DNA from 3 places in the Ensifer canadensis genome. Region 1 is predicted to be linked to each of the others. Evidence: riboswitches for the same ligand, from Rfam matches in the RefSeq annotation. Region 1 holds a riboswitch; each other region holds the start of a gene.

Evidence for each region. Region 1 has a riboswitch for thiamine pyrophosphate ahead of J3R84_RS23850 (ABC transporter permease). Riboswitches for the same ligand answer to the same signal wherever they lie in the genome.
Region 2: it holds a riboswitch for thiamine pyrophosphate, as region 1 does, so the genes downstream of both, thiC (phosphomethylpyrimidine synthase ThiC) here and J3R84_RS23850 (ABC transporter permease) in region 1, are expected to answer to the same signal.
Region 3: it holds a riboswitch for thiamine pyrophosphate, as region 1 does, so the genes downstream of both, thiB (thiamine ABC transporter substrate binding subunit) here and J3R84_RS23850 (ABC transporter permease) in region 1, are expected to answer to the same signal.

Annotation. Positions count from the first base shown of each region.
Region 1 covers NZ_CP083371.1:911,254-915,793, forward strand. The annotation lists gene J3R84_RS23840 (class I SAM-dependent methyltransferase) at 57-896, shown strand; partial or broken gene J3R84_RS23845 (IS66 family transposase) at 1,377-1,605, shown strand; TPP riboswitch at 2,172-2,273, shown strand; gene J3R84_RS23850 (ABC transporter permease) at 2,415-3,158, shown strand; gene J3R84_RS23855 (ABC transporter substrate-binding protein) at 3,196-4,140, shown strand; gene J3R84_RS23860 (hydroxyethylthiazole kinase) at 4,137-4,540, shown strand, end outside.
Region 2 covers NZ_CP083371.1:539,189-543,728, reverse strand. The annotation lists gene J3R84_RS22110 (sensor histidine kinase) at 1-953, shown strand, start outside; gene J3R84_RS22105 (sigma-54-dependent transcriptional regulator) at 957-2,318, shown strand; TPP riboswitch at 2,496-2,627, shown strand; gene thiC (phosphomethylpyrimidine synthase ThiC) at 2,722-4,540, shown strand, end outside.
Region 3 covers NZ_CP083370.1:3,541,278-3,545,817, reverse strand. The annotation lists gene thiP (thiamine/thiamine pyrophosphate ABC transporter permease ThiP) at 1-624, opposite strand, end outside; gene thiB (thiamine ABC transporter substrate binding subunit) at 656-1,684, opposite strand; TPP riboswitch at 1,734-1,851, opposite strand; partial or broken gene J3R84_RS17260 (GNAT family N-acetyltransferase) at 1,986-2,469, shown strand; gene J3R84_RS17255 (thiamine diphosphokinase) at 2,556-3,206, shown strand; gene J3R84_RS17250 (ABC-F family ATP-binding cassette domain-containing protein) at 3,210-4,540, shown strand, end outside.

The DNA.
Region 1 (4,540 bases):
GTATCGCAACGATTTGTGGCTATGTGATGTAAAGTATCCTTAGGAGGGGCAGTTCCGTGGTGAAGATTTGCTATCCGCCTGGCCATTTTTTTTCGCCAATAGTTGACCCGGAACAACTTCGGCGCGTTGTCCCAAAAACCAGGCCTATGCCGCCAAAATCATTGCCTGATGTGGCGATCGACGACGCGGCTATGACCAAGTTGTGGACTGATGTCCTCGCCCCTATCGCCAATACGGCGACCTTTTCAGACGAACCCGGTAAAGTTCACCGTTATCACTATAAAAACCCTTCGTACTGCGTTGGGGATGGCACTGTGCTTCGGGCGATGCTCCTTAGCATCAAGCCAAAACGCATGGTGGAGGTGGGGTGTGGGTGGTCCTCGGCGTGCACTATGGACACCATCGAAGAGGGTGAGCTAACAACTCAAATCACGTTCGTTGAGCCGTTCCCCAAGCTTCTCCGCGATGTTCTTCGCGAAAATGATATTGCCCGCGCGCGAATTATTGAAGCTGGCGTGCAAGATGCTCCGATGGAGATTTTCACAGAACTGGAGGCGGGCGACATATTGTTCATCGACTCCACTCACGTTGTTAAAACCGGTAGCGACGTTGCCTACGAGTTGGCAGAAATTCTGCCTCGTCTAAACCCTGGTGTGATCATCCATTTCCACGATATCTTCTATCCATTTGAGTACGGTTACAAATGGATCATGGAAGACAACCGCTCTTGGAATGAAATTTACTCCATACGCAGCTTCCTCGCGTTCAATAGCTGTTTCCATATAATGTTCTTCAATGACTACATGGCCCAACTGCACGGCGACCACATGTTGAAGACATTCCCGCCGTTCATACGAAATTCCGGCGGCGCGCTCTGGCTTAGGCGTCTGTACTGAGCCATTTTTGAGGCGGGCGCTCCAATAGTTCGCAGGCGTAAACGCACGTCGCGCAGTGGCTGAAGCGTCTCGGCGCAATTTGCGTTGTCGACCGGGCGGCCGAGGCGCGAGCACCCCAAGTCGAGCATGCGCCGACACTGGGGGATACAACTCTGAGATTCCGGGGGGCTTGGGGGGTGGTAGGTAGCCAGACGGTCCGGATTCCGCGTTAGGATGCCTCCACAATGCGCCAACGCTTATGCCTTTAACACGCGGGTCGCCGGGGCATTGTTGCGACAGCAAATGAGCGGCGGATCGGCCACAGTCAGGTCCAGCTCAATCATGCCCAGCTTCTAGCTCTGTGGACGGTATGGACTGGAAACGAGTTCGGTCTACGCCGATCAGGCCTCCTGAGATTGTTGGGTAAAACGGCCGCGGCGAAGTGAATCAGCGGCCTGAAGCTACGGGCGGATCTTGGCAAGATATGCTCTGATCAAGCCCATGACGCTGCCCGATATCGAACTCCCGGATGACGTAGAGGCTCTGAAAGCCATGGTCCTTGCCATGGCCGAAAAAGCAGCCCGCGTCGAGGCCTTGGAGAGACAAGATCGATGATCTCGAGGCCCGCAGCGCGGACGCCGATGAACGGATCGAGCGGCTGACGCAAATCCTGAAAGCCTTCGATCGAGCCCGATTTGGCCGGCGCTCGGAAAAGCTCGCATCATCTACCCGCGGCAGGGTCGCCTGCCAGAGAGTAAAGAGGTCTTTGACGATCGCTGCAGAGGTCTCTTGACGCGCTGCGATCTTCATCAATGCCAGCGAAAGTGCCGCCGGCCGCGCTTAAGCGCAAGAATGCCGTGTTCTGCAAGCCGTCACCGAGATCGCCTATGGCCGACAATGTCGACGTCTTCGAGCTCAAAAATGGGCCCCTGCGGGAGGGGCCGAGGGTTCGAAAGCGGCAGCGGGGTGTCTGCCTGATGTCACGTGGAATGTCCCGAAAAGCGTGTCTCTAAGAGGATTGCTCCTTCCTTTAGTTTTCATTTGAAATAACGCCCCAGTTTAGGCAGTTGGTACTAAAATTTGTCTTGGTGAATGGAGTTTACATTGCCGGTGAACGCGCTTTTTGGCAAGAATAAATCGCAATATGCTCAAGTGTTACTTTATGTGAACTAATTCGACTTTTGCCCTGTTGCGAATCAGGAGCACCTAACATTCACAGAAACGGCGATTCGACCGGTCGCACAGAGAGTTTTCGAGGGGGTGTTGACAGCCATTCCAAGATCTTCCATCTTTTCACGATATTCCGAGGGGTGCACATCTTGTGCTGAGATGGCGGTGAGCCGGACCCTTGAACCTGATCCGGGTCATGCCGGCGTAGGAACGGGAAAAGAGCCGATTTCGGCAAACTAATCGCGTCTTCGCTTTCACCTGGATCTCCGTGATATTTTGTCTGGAGATCGATCGATGCTGTCTTTTGCCAAGTTGCCGCCGAATGGCGGGTTTGCAATTCGTCCGGGTTGCTGCGTCGGCTGACCGGCGATGCGCCTGGCGTTCACATTTGTTCGCAGCCTTGTTGTGCTTGCTGCTCTCTGGCAGACGGCGGTGGGTGTGTTCGCGTTACCGCGCTATCTTTTACCAACGCCGATGGATGTACTGGCCGTCTTTGCGCGGCAGCCAGAATTTCTGCTCGAGCAGAGTCTCGTGACGATCGCCGAAATGCTGGCCGGGCTCGCGTTCGGCACGGCGTTCGGCGTTGCGACGGCAATCGGGCTGGCGGCTTTTCCGCGGTTTGGAAAGCTCGTCTGGCCTTTTGTGCTCGTCCTTCAGGCCTTTCCCGTTTTCGTCATCGCACCTTTGCTGGTGCTGTGGTTCGGCTTCGGCATGGTTTCGAAGATCGTGATGGCGGCGATCATCATTTTCTTTCCCGTTGTCTCTGCGTTTTCGGACGGTCTGCGCCGTACAGATACGCAGATCCTTGATGCCGTCGCGCTCACCAAGGCGAGCCACTGGCAGGCGCTGCGGCTTGTGCGATTGCCGTTGGCGTTGCCCGGCTTAGTGACTGGCCTCCGCGTTGCTGCCCCGTTGGCACCGCTCGGCGCCGTCGTTGGCGAGTGGGTCGGCGCCTCGGCCGGCCTCGGCTTCGTTATCGTCCAGGCAAATGCCCGCATGCAGACCGATGTCGTCTTCGCTGCGATGGCCATTCTTGCCGTGCTTGCCGTCGCCCTCAGGCTGCTCGTCGATGAGGCAACCCGTCCACTCGCGCACTGGGCGCGGGAAACCTGAATTTCTGAGATCAATTGGGAGAGTTCATAACATCATGATCCGTAAATCTCTGCTTTCCGCCAGCCTCGCACTCGGCGTGGTCTTTGCAGCTGGCTCAGCAACTGCCGCTGAAAAACTGACAGTGATGCTGGAGTGGTTTGTCAATCCCGACCATGCGCCGATCGTCGTCGCCAAGGAGCTCGGCCTGTTCGAAAAGGCGGGGCTCGATGTTGAGCTCGTGCCACCGGCAGACCCTTCAAGCGTGCCGCGTCTCGTCGCTGCGGGGCAGGCTGATATCGGCGTGCACTATCAGCCAAACCTGTACCTTGACCATGCTGCAGGCCTGCCTCTGGTTCGCATTGGCACCCTGGTCGAGACGCCGCTCAACACGGTCACTGTCCTTGACGACGGTCCGATCAGAAGCCTTGCCGACTTGAAGGGCAAGAAGATCGGCTTTTCCGTCTCCGGTTTCGAGGATGCAATGCTCGGCCGAATGCTTGCCTCGGCCGGTCTCAAGAAGGAGGACGTCGAACTCGTCAACGTCAACTTCGCCCTGTCTCCGTCCCTGATCGCCGGTAAGGTCGATGCAACGATCGGCGGCTTCCGGAATTTTGAACTGACGCAGATGCGGCTCGAGGGGCATGCGGGCCGTTCCTTCTTCCCAGAAGAGCATGGCGTGCCTGTTTATGACGAGCTCGTCTTCGTTTCCGACAAGGCAAAGGTTGCCGACAAGCGCTTGCGGCCCTTCCTGGTCGCGGTGGAGCAGGGTGCGATTTTCCTCACCAATCATCCGACTGAAGCCTGGAAGCTGTTCGTCAAGGCTTATCCGAACCTCGATGACGAACTCAACCGCAGTGCATTCACGGACACGCTGCCGCGATTCGCCAAAAGGCCGGCGGCGCTCGACCGTGGCCGCTACGAGCGGTTTGGCGCTTTTCTTGCCGAAAGCGGTTTGATCGGCAAGGCACCTGATGTCGACGATATCGCGGTGGAAATCCGATGACGGGTACATCGGACTTCGTCGAAAGTGTTGCCGCATCGCTGGCGCTTGTGCGGCAGCGCCGCCCCCGCGTGCATTGCCTGATGAACACGGTGGTGCAGAAGTTCGTAGCCGATGGACTGGCAGCTCTGGGTGCGATCCCCTCGATGACATCGGCCCTGGAAGAGGTCGAGGCTTTTGCCCAGCGAGCCGATGCGCTCGTCGTCAATCTCGGTACGCTTGATGAAGAGCGCCGGAGGGCGATCCGTTTGGCAGCGGCGGTTGCGCGCGATGCCGACAAGCCGTGGATCGTCGATCCCGTGCATTGCGACTATTCGCCTTCGCGGCTTGTCTTCGCCCGGGAACTCATCGCAGCTGGCCCTTCCGTTGTTCGCGGCAACGCAAGCGAGATGGATATCGTCGG
Region 2 (4,540 bases), 370 kb from region 1:
CACCGCTAGACGCAGCCCTTGGCGCCGCGAGCCGCGAGGCAAGGCTGCTGGCCCTTGCCGTTATCGTGCCGCTGCTGGCGCTTGCCGCATTCCTTCTTCGCCGGCGCCAGGCTTTGACGCAGGTCGCGGCCAACGAACGCGCCGCGCGCGATGAGTTGGAACGCCGAGTGGCCGAGCGCACACAGGACCTAAGCCTCGCCCGCGATCACCTCGAAACCGAGATCGCCGACCACAGGCGCACGGGCGAGAGGCTGCAGGCGGTGCAGCAGGAACTGGTCCAGGCCAACCGCCTGGCAATCCTCGGACAGGTGGCGGCGGGCGTTGCCCACGAGATCAATCAGCCGGTCGCAACCATCCGCGCCTATGCCGACAATGCGCGCACCTTCCTCGACCGCGGCCAAAAAGAAACCGCCGTCGAAAATCTCGAAAGCATCGCTGCGCTGACCGAGCGGGTCGGCACCATCACCGACGAACTGCGCAGCTTTGCGCGCAAGGGCCGTTTCGTCGCCGAACCGACGGCGATGCGGGAGGTGATCGAAGGCGCTCGAATGCTGCTGCGCAGCCGCTTTGCCGGCCGCATGGACGCGATCGTCATCGACCTGCCTGATAACGGCCTCAGCGTGCTCGGCAATCGCATCCGCTTGGAACAGGTGCTGATCAACCTGTTGCAGAATGCCCTGGAAGCCCTCGGTGATCGGGCAGACGCTGAGATCCGTGTGCGGTGCGAGTTAGGCCCCTCCGAAACAGTTTCGCTTGTTGTCGCCGACAATGGTCCGGGCATTCGGCCCGATATCCTCGAAGACCTTTTCACGCCGTTCAACACCTCCAAGGATGAAGGTCTCGGTCTCGGCCTTGCCATCTCCAAGGAGATTGTCGCCGACTATGGCGGCGACATCGAGGTCAAGACCAGCCCTGAGGGCACCGTCTTCACCGTGCGTTTGAAGAGGGCCTGAGCGATGCAGCAATCCGTATGCCTCGTCGACGACGACAGCGAACTCAGGCGGGCGATCAAGCAGACGCTGGAGCTTGCCGGCCTCGCGGTCTCCGCCTTTCCCGGCGCGGCGGAAGCGCTCGCAATCCTCAACCCGGATTTTAGCGGGATCGTCATCAGCGATATCCGCATGCCCGGGATCGACGGCCTCACGCTGTTTCGCCGGATCGCCGATTTCGACCCCGACCTGCCCGTCATTCTGGTCACCGGCCACGGCGATATCCCGATGGCCGTTCAGGCCATTAAGGACGGCGTCTATGATTTCATCCCGAAACCCTTTGCCGCCGACCGTCTGGTGCAGAGCGCACGCCGCGCCTTGGAAAAACGCCGGCTGGTGATGGAAAACCGCGCGCTGAAACGCGCAGCCGAAGTCGCCGGTGAGAGCCTGCCGCTGATTGGCCAGACACCGGTCATGGAACGGCTGCGCCAGACCTTGCGGCATATCGCCGACACCGACGTGGATGTGCTTGTTGCCGGCGAAACCGGCAGCGGCAAGGAGGTGGTGGCGACGCTGCTGCACAATTGGAGCCGGCGCCGCAACGGCAACTTCGTGGCGCTGAACTGCGGCGCACTGCCGGAAACGGTAATCGAGAGCGAGCTTTTCGGCCACGAGCCCGGCGCCTTCACCGGTGCCCTGAAGAAGCGCGTCGGCCGTATCGAGCATGCGAGCGGCGGCACGCTTTTCCTCGATGAGATCGAGGCGATGCCGCCGGCAACGCAGGTCAAGATGCTGCGAGTGCTTGAAGCCCGTGAGATCACGCCGCTTGGCACCAATATCGTGCGCCCCGTCGATATTCGGGTCATCGCCGCGGCCAAGATCGACCTCGGCGACCCGGCCCAGCGGGGCGATTTTCGCGAGGATCTCTATTTCCGGCTGAACGTCGTCACCCTGTCGATCCCGCCGCTGCGCGAACGCCGGGACGATATCCCCCTTCTCTTCTCGCATTTCCTGACGCGGGCAGCCGAGCGTTTCAAGCGCGACGTGCCGACGCTTTCGCCGGCCGTCAGCCACTATCTGAGGTCTCATTCTTGGCCGGGCAATGTGCGCGAGCTCTCGCACTTCGCCGAGCGCGTCGCCCTTGGCGTCGAAGGTTCGCTCGGCCAACCGATTGCCGCGGCGCCGACCAGTGCCGGCCTGCCCGAGCGGATCGAGCGCTACGAGGCGGAAATTCTGAAAGAAGCGCTGCGGGCGCAGCACGGCGACGTCAAGGCGACGATCGAAGCGCTCGGCATTCCGCGCAAGACCTTCTATGACAAGCTGCAGCGGCACGGCATCAACCGTGCGGATTATGCCGATCGCCGGGGATCAGAGAAGTCCGGCCGCTAGCGCATTTCCAGGAAAAGTGCGGAGCGGTTTTCCGTCAGGAAATGCGTAAAAACGAAAAGAACGAGCGTGCCCGCGGCTTCGTCTCATCCGGAAACGCTCTACCGGGCAATCAACAGGCCTGACACGCAACCTTCGGATTAACGCTTGACGGCGCATCCGGATCGATGGCTATCTCTAGGCATTCACCAGGGGGGTCCCGTCAAGGGGCTGAGATACTGCTGGGCGGATCGGCTTTGCCGACCGAGGCGCAGTGACCCGTTGAACCTGATCCAGTTCATACTGGCGTAGGGACGGTGCAGACATTGACGCCACGATTCCGTCATTCGCGCGGAATTTCAGGCAAACATGTCTTTTCCTTCCGGCTTCAGAACTGGGTCTCCAACCGCAAACTTGGAGCCTCATCATGAATATTGCCACCAAACCCGCAGAACTCTCGGTCACAAAAGGCCCGCTTCCCGCCTCGAAAAAGGTCTACAAGCCAGGCACGATCCATCCCGACATCCGCGTTCCCATGCGCGAAATCACCCTGCACCCGACGTCGGGCGAGCCGCCGGTCACCGTCTACGACGCCTCCGGTCCCTACACCGTAGAAGATGCCAACATCCGCATCGAGGATGGATTGCCAAGACCGCGCCGCGACTGGATCATCGCTCGCGGCGATGTCGAAGCCTATGACGGGCGCGACGTGCGGCCGGAAGACAACGGCTTTGCCTCCGGCGACCGGCTGACGCCGACCTTTCCCCTCCGTCACGCGCCGCTGCGCGCAACCGGCCGGCGCGCGGTGACGCAGCTTGCCTATGCGCGGGCCGGCATCATCACGCCCGAGATGGAGTTCGTCGCCATCCGCGAGAACCTTGGCCGCGACGCTGCACGCGCCGCGCTACGCGACGGCGAAAGCTTTGGCGCCCATATCCCCGATCACGTCACGCCCGAATTCGTCCGCCAGGAGATTGCCAGCGGCCGCGCCGTGCTGCCGGCCAACATCAACCACCCAGAATCCGAACCGATGATCATCGGCCGGAATTTCCTGGTGAAGATCAATGCCAATATCGGCAACTCCGCCGTCACTTCGTCGATGGCCGAGGAAGTGGAGAAGATGGTCTGGGCCACCCGCTGGGGCGCCGATACGGTGATGGACCTTTCGACCGGCCGCAACATCCACAACATCCGCGAATGGATCATCCGCAACTCGCCCGTGCCGATCGGCACCGTGCCGCTCTACCAGGCGCTGGAAAAGGTCAACGGCATCGCCGAGGATCTCACATGGGAAGTCTATCGCGATACGCTGATCGAGCAGGCGGAACAGGGGGTCGATTACTTCACCATCCATGCCGGTGTCCGGCTGCACTATATCCCGCTGACCGTCGACCGCGTCACCGGCATCGTCTCGCGCGGCGGCTCGATCATGGCGAAATGGTGCCTGCACCACCACAAGGAGAGCTTTCTCTACGAGCACTTCGAAGAGATCTGCGACATCTGCCGCGCCTATGACGTCTCGTTTTCGCTCGGCGACGGCCTGCGTCCGGGCTCGATCGCCGATGCCAATGACGCGGCGCAATTTGCCGAACTGGAAACGCTGGGCGAGCTGACGAAGATCGCCTGGGCGAAAGACTGCCAGGTGATGATCGAGGGCCCCGGCCACGTGCCGATGCACAAGATCAAGGAAAACATGGACAAGCAGCTCGCTGTCTGTGGCGAGGCGCCGTTCTATACGCTTGGGCCCCTGACGACCGACATCGCCCCGGGCTACGACCACATCACCTCGGGCATCGGTGCCGCGATGATCGGCTGGTTCGGCACGGCCATGCTCTGCTATGTGACACCGAAGGAACATCTGGGGCTTCCCGACCGCAACGACGTCAAGGTGGGCGTCATCACCTACAAGATCGCGGCCCATGCCGCCGATCTCGCCAAGGGGCACCCGGCGGCCCGCACCCGCGACGACGCCCTGTCGCGCGCCCGCTTCGAGTTCCGCTGGGAGGACCAGTTCAACCTGTCGCTCGATCCGGAAACCGCCCGCTCCTTCCACGACGAAACCTTGCCGAAGGAGGCGCACAAGGTCGCGCATTTTTGCTCCATGTGCGGGCCGAAATTCTGCTCGATGCGGATCTCGCACGACATCCGCGCCGAGGCGCAGAAGGAAGGTTTTCAAGCGATGGCGGCCAAGTATCGTGAGGGTGGCGACCTCTATATGCCGGTCGACAGCGAGGCAGACGTTCGGG
Region 3 (4,540 bases), on a different replicon from region 1:
GCCGAGCGTCAGCACCAGCGTGAAGCTGGTGGCGCAGAGCATGAAGACGAGGCCGGCAGCACCTGGCAGCAATCCCCGAAGGACCGGCCACTCGACAAAGCGGAAGAGTGCGGCTGGCGGCATGCCGAGATTGGCGGCGGTTCTCCAGTATTCCGAAGGGATGCGCTCGAGCCCGGCGAGAAAGAGACGTGCGATAAGCGGCATGTTGAAGAAGACGTGGGCGAGCAGGATGCCGAAAAGGCCGTAGATGCTGATCGGCTGCTGCAGCCCGAGGCCGGCGAGGGCGGTGTTGAGCGCGCCCTGCCGGCCCCAGATCTCGATCAGCCCGAGCGCGCCGACAAGCACGGGCAGGCCGAGCGGCAGGGCCATCACCCGCAGAACCCAGACGCGGCCGGGAAAGCTCGGCCGGCGCGCAAGCGCCCGTGCGATCGGGATGGCAAGAACAACGGAAAGCAGCGTCGAAAGGCTCGCCTGCAGCAAGGTGAAGCGCGTTACCCGCCAGATATAGGCATCGAACAGCACGCTGTTGCCGAAGTCACCGCTCTGGAGCAAAAGGGCTGCAATCGCCAGGCCGACAAACAGCAGGATACCGCCGAGACTTAAAGTCCCGGCGGTCATCGTGATGCGATTTTCGGCAGGCGCGAACAAATGCGCCTCAGTTCTTGCTAATGGCGGCCAGCCATTCGTCGATCCAGGCCTTGCGGTTCGCCGCCACCTCTTCCGACGGCAGCAGGAAAGTCTTCTCCGGATTGACCAGCTTGCTAAAAGCCTCCGGCAGCGGCTCCTTGGTCGCCGCGACCGGCATCATCCAGTTGGTCGTCGGAATGATCGACTGGAACTCCGGGCCGGTCATGAAGGCGAGAAACTGCTTGGCAAGCTCCGGCTCCTTGGCGCTCTTGGTCATGCCGGCAACTTCGATCTGGATGTAGTGACCTTCCGAGAATTCGGCCGCCTGGTAGCGGTCGGTGTTTTCCGCCACCATGTGGTAGGCGGGCGACGTGGTGTAGGAAAGCACCATCGGCGCTTCGCCCTTGGTGAAGAGGCCATAGGCTTCCGACCAGCCCGGCGTTACGGTCAGTACCCTGTCCTTGAGCTTGGCCCAGGCGGCGCCGGCTTCGTCGCCATAGACGGCCTTGACCCAGAGAAGCAGACCGAGGCCCGGCGTCGAGGTGCGCGGATCCTCGATGACGATCTTCTGAGAGGCGTCGCCTTCGACCAGTTCCTTCAGGCTCTTCGGCGGCGTCTTCAAGGTCTGGGTGTCGTAGACGACGGCGAAATGGCCGTAGTCATAGGGAAGGAAGGTGTCGTCGGTGAAGTCGCCGGGTACCTTGACGTTGGCAGGCTCGATGCCGTGCGGCGCGAAGAAGCCGGTGGCCTTGGCCTCGGCGACGAGGTTTGTATCGAGGCCGAGCACGATGTCGGCCTTGGAGGCCGCGCCTTCGAGCTTGAGGCGGGTCAGAAGCTCGACGCCATCGGCGACGCCGACATAGGTGACCTTGCATTCGCAGGTCTTCTCGAAAGCTTCGGCGACCTTGGCACCCGGCCCCCATTCGGTGATGAAGCTTTCATAGGTGTAGACGGTCAGCGTCTTGTCGGCAGCAACGGCATTGGCCGCGAAGACAAGTCCTGCCGTCGCGGCAAGCGCTAGCCGGCTAAGAACCTTGAGTTGCGATGAATTGGACATGGCAGGCACCTCTCCCTAAAAATGATGTTGCATGGGAAAAGGGCGTATCGATCCGATCGCGTCTAATCCCTCCGCCGGTATGAGCCGGATCAGGTTCCGCGGGTTGGCGTTCAACGCCTCTCAGCCTTCGGCCGCCATGCGGTCGGAAGGCACCCCGTTAGAGCGGGTAGAGATTTACCGCCGAGCCGGTTTGATGGCAAGCGAAGTTTGAGGACGGCAAAAGCGCCCGCCCCGCATTTTCGCGCCGCGGCGCATGGGGTAAAATCGTCGGCAGAGTTTGCAGACGCCGAAGGAGCCTGCGATGACTGACATGCTCGTTCGCCTTTATGCACTGCCGGCACAAGCGAGATCACCGCTTGCTGACGGTATCGGCATTCACCGCGCAATGGCACCCGAACGAAGCTTGTTGTTCCCTGGATCGAGCAGACATTTGGCTCCGGCTGGGCGGGCGAGGCGGAGGTGGCCTTCAGATCGACGCCGACGTGCATGCACATCGCGGTGTTCGAGGACCGGATCGTCGGCTTTGCCTGCCACGATGTCACAGCGCTCGGTTTCTTCGGGCCGACGGGCGTCGACGAGGCCATGCGCGGACGGGGATCGGCGAGGCGCTCTTGCGCGTGAGCCTGACGGCGATGCGTGACGCAGGCTACGGTTACGCCATCATCGGCGGCGTCGGCCCGGCCGAATTCTACCGACGCACGGTCGGCGCCATCGAGATCCCCGATTCCAACCCCGGGATCTATGCGGAGATGCTGTTTCCCGATACCTTGCCCGAAGATCACTGACAACGAGGACGCAAAATCGCCGGATCGCGCCCTTGTTCGGTTTTCTTGCTTTTCCTTGCCCGTGCCTTTGCGCTATGGGCTTTGCCATGGCCCGATCCACCTTCACCATTCTGCTCGGCGGTGCACTGACCCCGACCGATCGCCTTGCGCGCCAGCTCGCAGGCAGCCGCTTCGTTGCGGCCGATGGCGGCATGCGGCATGCGCGGGTGCTATCCGTGACCCCCGACGTCTGGGTGGGCGATTTCGATTCGACCGAGGAGGCGCTGCTCGCGGAATTTGCCGATGTCCCGCGCGAGCCCTATCCCGCCGCCAAGGCTGCGACCGATGGCGAAATCGCTGTCGAGGCGGCGCTGTCGCGTGGCGCCGAAGCCTTGATCTTTGCCGGCGCGCTCGGAGGATCACGCAGCGACCATGCCTTCCTGCACCTGCTTCAGGCTGCTTCGCTGGCCGAACGTGGGTTGCCGGTGTTCATGACCTCGGGTGAGGAGGAGGCCTATCCGCTGCTTGCAGGCGAGATCGAAATCGATCTGCCGAAGGGCAGCCTATTCTCGATCCTCGGACTGACCGATCTCATCGGGCTTACGATCGTCAACGCGCGTTATCCGCTCACCGATTTCACGTTGCCGTTCGGGTCTTCGCGCACCGTTTCCAATGTCGCGGAGGGTCCCCTTCGCATTTCCCTCGACACCGGCCGGGCGATCGTTCTCGCCCGCCCCTATGACCTTTCCGGAGCCTGAGCCTTGGCGCCTCCCATTCTGAAACTCGACGATATCTTCCTGACCTTCGGTGGCACGCCGCTTCTGGCCGGCGCCAACCTGCAGGTGGAGCCGGGGGATCGCATCTGCCTTGTCGGGCGCAACGGTTCCGGCAAATCGACGCTGATGAAGATCGCCGCCGGTCTTGCCGAAGCGCAATCGGGCGAGGTCTTCCGCCATCCGTCCTCGACCGTTCGCTACCTGCCCCAGGCACCGGATTTCGAAGGCTACGACACGGTGCAGGCCTATGCCGAGTCGGGCCTTGGCCCAAGCGACGACCCGTATCGCGTCGCTTACCTACTGCAGCACCTGGGTCTGACCGGCGAAGAAGACCCGGCACGCCTTTCCGGCGGCGAGGCGCGCCGCGCAGCGCTTGCCCGGGTGATGGCGCCGGAGCCGGATATCCTGCTGCTCGACGAGCCGACCAACCATCTCGATCTGCCGACGATCGAATGGCTCGAAGACGAGCTGACCCGCAGCCGTTCGGCCCTGGTGCTGATCTCGCACGACCGGCGCTTCCTCGAAAAGGTCTCGAACGCGACGGTCTGGCTCGATCGCGGCCAATCCCGCCGGCTCGACCGCGGCTTCGGCCATTTCGAGGCCTGGCGCGACGAGGTGCTGGAGGCGGAAGAGCTGGAGCAGCACAAGCTCGGCAAGGCGATCGAGCGCGAGGAGCATTGGCTGCGCTACGGCGTTACCGCCCGGCGCAAGCGCAACATGCGTCGTCTCGGCGAATTGCAGGACATGCGCTCGCGCCATCGCGGCCACAAGGGGCCGCAGGGCTCCGTTCAGGCGGCGGCTTCCGACGCCAAGGAATCGGGCAAGCTGGTGATCGAGGCGGAGAAGATCACCAAGGCTTACGGCGAGCGGACGATCGTTGCGCCGTTTTCCATTCGCGTGCACCGTGGCGACCGGATCGGCCTTGTCGGCCCGAACGGTGCCGGCAAGACGACGCTTTTGAAGATGCTGACCGGGCAGATCGAGCCGGATACCGGCACGGTGAAACTCGGCACCAATCTTGAGATGGCGACGCTCGACCAGAAGCGCGAGGATCTCAACCTCGACGATACGCTGGCCCACTACCTGACCGACGGCCGGGGCGAGAGCCTGATTGTCAACGGCGAGCAGCGCCATGTCACCGGCTACATGAAGGACTTCCTGTTCCAGCCGGAGCAGGCGCGCACCCCGATCCGCGAACTGTCGGGCGGTGAGCGCGCCCGGCTGATGCTGGCACGCATTCTCGCCCGCGCCACCAACCTGCTGATCCTCGACGAGCCGACCAACGATCTCGACATCGAGACGCTGGACTTGCTTCA